Regions from separate parts of the Kitasatospora sp. SC0581 genome, predicted to be linked through region 2. Evidence: riboswitches for the same ligand, from Rfam matches in the RefSeq annotation. Region 2 holds a riboswitch; the other holds the start of a gene.
The links. A riboswitch is a leader RNA that binds a small molecule or an ion and turns the genes downstream of it on or off. The one in region 2 is predicted to bind cyclic di-AMP.

Region 1 (2,382 bases), on a different contig from region 2:
GCGTCGGCCTCGGTCCCGTCTCACCGTGTGGCCCTGCTACCCACCGGTAGTTCACCTGCTTGTCCCAGCTTGTCCCACCGGAGCGGGCGAATGCGGACGAAGGGGACCGGTAGGACCGGCCCCCTTCGGACGGCGGGGTGGAGCGGCGTCGGCGCCGAGCGCTCCGGCGCGGCGGCGGGCGCCCCCGGCGGGCACCCCGGTCTCGGGGTACTGCCGGCCGCGGGCGCTCCCGGCGTCGGGCGGGGCGGCTCAGCCGAGGTGCAGCACCTGGCCGGGCATGATCAGGTTCGGGTCGCCGCCGACGGTGGAGTGGTTCTGCTCGTACAGCGCGCTCCAGCCGCCGGACACGCCCTGGGCGGCGGCGATGGTCGACAGGGTGTCACCGGCACGGACGGTGTAGTCGTGGCCGGCGGCCTGCGGGGCCTGCTGCGCGGCGCGCGGGGCGTACTGCGGCTGGGCGGCGGCCTGGCCGGCGTACTGCTGGTAGACGCTCTGGTGGCTGGTCCAGTACCAGCCGCCGTTGTTCTGGTACCAGTACACCTTGGCGTCGGCGTCCCAGCCGGCCTTGCCGGAGAAGCCCGGGGTCTGCGGCTGCGCCTGCTGCTGCGGGGCGACCTGCTGGACCGGCTGCGCGGCGGGCTTCTGGGCCGGCTTCTGGGCGGCGGGCTTCTGCGCGACCGGCTTCTCGGCGGGCTTGGCGGCGGGCTTCGGGGCCTGCTGCTTGGGGGCGGACTGCGGCTTGGCGTCCGAGGAGGTGTCGACCGAGGCCGGGGCACCGCCCTTGGTCAGACCGGCCTTCTGGGAGCAGACCGGCCAGGCGCCCGGACCCTGCGAGGCCAGCACCTTCTCGGCGACCGAGATCTGCTGGGCCTTGCTGGCCTGGTTGGCCTGCGCCGCGTAGGCGGTGCCGCCGTACGCCTTCCAGGTGCTGGACGTGAACTGGAGGCCGCCGTAGAAGCCGTTGCCGGTGTTGATGCTCCAGTTGCCGCCGCTCTCGCACTGGGCGACGGAGTCCCAGGTGGAGGCCGGGGCGGCGGAGGCGCCGGTGGCGGTGAGGAGCGGCATCGCGAGTCCGACGCCGGCCACACCGGCGACGGCGATGGCCTTCTCGGCCTGGGTGCGACGACGGTGACGGCCAGTTCCAACGAACAGCATGAAGAGGTCCCTCTCCGTACGCCTGCGAGGTGAGCTGTCGGGTTCGGACCGGGAGGTGGCCCGGCCGCCGTACGCGGAAACGATTTCCGCTCGGGCGGCTTCACCCCAAGCCGTGGGGAGACGGCAACAAACCTGGTTCCCCCGCCCCTGCCCAGGGTTCTGGTCGGTTTCCCGTGACGCGGCGGGCAGGATTCGGCGTTCCGCGTACGAGGTCCGCAGCTGCGAACTCCAGGGAGAGTAGACAGATCATCAGACCAATCACAAGCTCATATCACCGATATCACACAACAATTACGGCCCGTGTCCGATCGCCTACCAACAGCGGCGTTATGTCCGGATTGATGGGTGTTCACACCCCCGTCGGCGGGCGATCGGCGACGTCCCGTCAGCGTGATCTCAGCAGGTCGGAGGCGTCGAAGAGGCATCCGGAACGGGGTGCGGAGGGGCGTGCGGGGAACGGCTCTCCGGACTGAATTCCACCGGGAGTTCGCGCAGGCCACGCATGATCAGACCACCCCGCCAGCGCAGATTCTCCGGGCTTTCCGCGAGCCGCAGATCGGGCAGCCGGGAAAGCAGCGTGGCCAGCGCGGCACGCCCTTCGAGCCGCGCCAGCGGAGCGCCGATGCAGTAGTGGATGCCGTGCCCGAAGCCCAGGTGGGGGTTGTCCTTCCGGGCCAGGTCCAGGGTGTTCTCCGCCGCGAACCGGGCCGGGTCGCGGTCCGCCGCGGCCAGCACCACCAGCACCGGGTCGCCGACCGGGATGTCCACCCCGCCGATGGTCAGCGGACGGGTCGCGAACCGCCAGGTCGCCAGCTCCACCGGCCCGTCGTAGCGCAGGAGTTCCTCGATCCCGGTCTCTAGCAGCGCGCTCTCCCCGCGCACCACCGACTCCTGCAGCAGCCGGCGCTGCTCCGGATTGCGCAGCAGCGCGTAGGTGCCGTTGCCGATCAGGTTCACGGTGGTCTCGAAACCCGCGAACAGGAGGATGAAGGCCATCGCCGCGGCCTCGTTCTCGGTCAGGTGCTCACCGTGGTCGCCGGCCCGGATCAGGCCCGAGATCAGGTCGTCCCCGAGGTCCGCCCGCTTGCGGTGGATCAGCTCCAGCAGGTACGCCCGCATCCGCTTCACCGCCCGCCCCACGCCGCCGCGTTGGCCCCCGCCGTGGCGGATCATCATCCCGGCCCAGTCGCGGAAGTCGTCCTGGTCCTCGGCCGGCACCCCGAGCAT
Region 2 (2,382 bases):
GCCTCGCCGAGGTGGCGGGCGAGCAGTACCGCAGCGGCGGCATCGACCCGTCCGTCCAGCTGATGCTCTCCTCGGACCCGTCCGGCTACCTGGACAAGGCCTCCACCGTCCAGCAGGCCAGCACCAGTCAGGCCGAGGCGCTCAAGGGGCTGCTGGACCAGCAGCGCCGGCTGGACCAGGAGAAGACCGAGGCGGCCGCCGTGCTCGCCTCGCTGGACACCACCACCAAGGACCTGAACCAGGCCAAGTCGGACGTCAACACCAAGCTGAAGGCCGCCCAGGACCTGCTGAACTCGCTGAGCTCCGCCGACCGCGCCGCGCTGCGGGCCCAGCAGGCGCAGGACGACCGCGCCTCGCGCGGCAGCGACCGGGTCGACCTCGGCAGCCTGCCGCCGGCCAGCGGCTACGCGGCCACGGCGCTGGCCAAGGCGATGAGCAAGCAGGGCTCGCCGTACGTGTGGGGCGCCACCGGGTCGACCACCTTCGACTGCTCGGGCCTGATGGTCTGGGCGTACGGGCAGGCGGGCGTCTCGCTGCCGCGCACCTCGCAGGAGCAGGGCCACTACGGCACCCGGATCCCCTCGCTGGACCAGGCCCAGCCGGGCGACCTGGTGATCTACGGCCCCGACATGCACCACGTCGGGATGTACATCGGCAACGGCATGGTGGTCCACGCGCCGCACACCGGCGACGTGGTGAAGGTGATGAAGGCCGACGCGATGTCGATCAACACCATCCGCCGGGTCTGACGGCCCGACACGCCCGAGGGGCTTCCGCGGGGGCCTGTGAAAAGCGCCACCCCCGTTCGGGGTGGCGTTTCGGGTTTCCGGCCCTTCGACGACCACATGGTGAGAATCGATCAGCCTTGTGTGCGTCAATGGTCACCATCGGTCATTTTCACAAAGGAACTTGGGTAATCTTCTGTCTTTTTTCTGACAAGGATTTGAACCGATCACGGTTCAGTTACTAGGGTCATGCTCCGAACCACCGCACTGTCGATCGCCCAGCCAGGGTGGCGGCGGTGGTTACCGTCGAGTTCGCAAGGCAGCGGGACAGGTCGAAGCGACTGTCCGACAGGGGAGCCCAGTGGTAGGGGGCGCTGCGGAGCGGAGCCGGGGAACCACGTTCCTCCGGGGTGAATCGGCGCCAGGTCGGCCGGTGGAACGGCCGTGAGGCGTCGTAGGGCATGCTTCCGGCCCGAACCCGTCAGCTCACCCGGTAGGCGGCCGTAGGAAGAAGGAGTCCGCCTTCGTGGCGTCCCATCGTCGTCCCAAGCCCGCCGGCCGCGCCCGGGTCTCGATCCTGACCGGCGTCGCCGCCGCAGCCGTCGTCCTCTCCGCGCAGGGTGCCCACGCGGACCCGCAGCCGACCAAGGAACAGGTCAAGGGGCAGGTCGACCAGCTCAACGAGCAGGCCGAGGTCGCGACCGAGAACTACAACGCCGCCCAGGCCAAGCAGCAGGACCTGGAGAAGCAGGTCTCCGGCCTGCAGGACCAGGTGGCCCGTCAGCAGGCCCAGGTCACCGAGCTCCAGGGCGGCCTCGCCGAGATCGCCGGCGAGCAGTACCGCAACGGGGGGATATCCCCCACCGTCCAGCTGATGTTCTCCTCCAGCCCGGACAGCTTCCTCAGCCAGGCCGACGCGCTGAACCAGGCCGGCAGCACCCAGAAGGGTCAGCTGAAGGAGCTCCAGGAGCAGCAGCGCAAGCTCGACCAGGACCGCAACGAGGCCCAGGGCAAGCTCGCCGAGCTGGAGTCGACCACCCAGCAGCTGAAGGCCTCCAAGGACGAGGTCCAGGGCAAGCTGAAGGCGGCCCAGGACCTGCTCAACACGCTGACCGAGCAGGACCGCCAGGCGCTGCGCCAGGCCGAGGAGAAGGCCGCCGCCGAGGCCAAGGCCAAGGCCGACGCCGCCCAGGCCCAGCAGCAGCAGGCCGACCGCGCCTCCCGCGACAACAGCCGCGGCAGCCTCTCGGCCCCCACGACCACCGCTCCGGTGAACGTGGCCCCCGGCAGCTCGCGCGGTGCCGCCGCGCTGTCCGCCGCCGCCTCCAAGATCGGCAGCCCGTATGTCTGGGGCGCCACCGGCCCGGGCTCCTTCGACTGCTCCGGTCTGATGGTCTGGGCGTACAACCAGGCCGGCGTGTCGCTGCCGCGCACCTCGCAGGCGCAGGCCTCGGCCGGCACCCGGCTCGGGACGGACCTCTCCAAGGCCCAGCCCGGCGACCTGCTGATCTTCTACACCGACGCCCACCACGTCGGCATCTACGCCGGCAACGGCCAGGTGCTGCACGCGCCCAAGCCGGGCGCGTCGGTGCGCTACGAGGCGGTCACCAACATGCCGCTGACCGGCATCGTGCGGGTCTGATCCCCGCTCGGACGT

Region 1: it holds a riboswitch for cyclic di-AMP, as region 2 does, so the genes downstream of both, ACLWS4_RS25025 (transglycosylase family protein) here and ACLWS4_RS04795 (NlpC/P60 family protein) in region 2, are expected to answer to the same signal.

What each region holds. Positions count from the first base shown of each region.
Region 1 is NZ_JBLRWA010000018.1:140,012-142,393, reverse strand. Features, by position in the region: gene ACLWS4_RS25025 (transglycosylase family protein) at 250-1,155, opposite strand; cyclic di-AMP (ydaO/yuaA leader) riboswitch at 1,161-1,330, opposite strand; gene ACLWS4_RS25020 (cytochrome P450 family protein) at 1,552-2,382, opposite strand, start outside.
Region 2 is NZ_JBLRWA010000002.1:369,978-372,359, forward strand. Features, by position in the region: gene ACLWS4_RS04790 (C40 family peptidase) at 1-749, shown strand, start outside; cyclic di-AMP (ydaO/yuaA leader) riboswitch at 1,088-1,241, shown strand; gene ACLWS4_RS04795 (NlpC/P60 family protein) at 1,252-2,367, shown strand.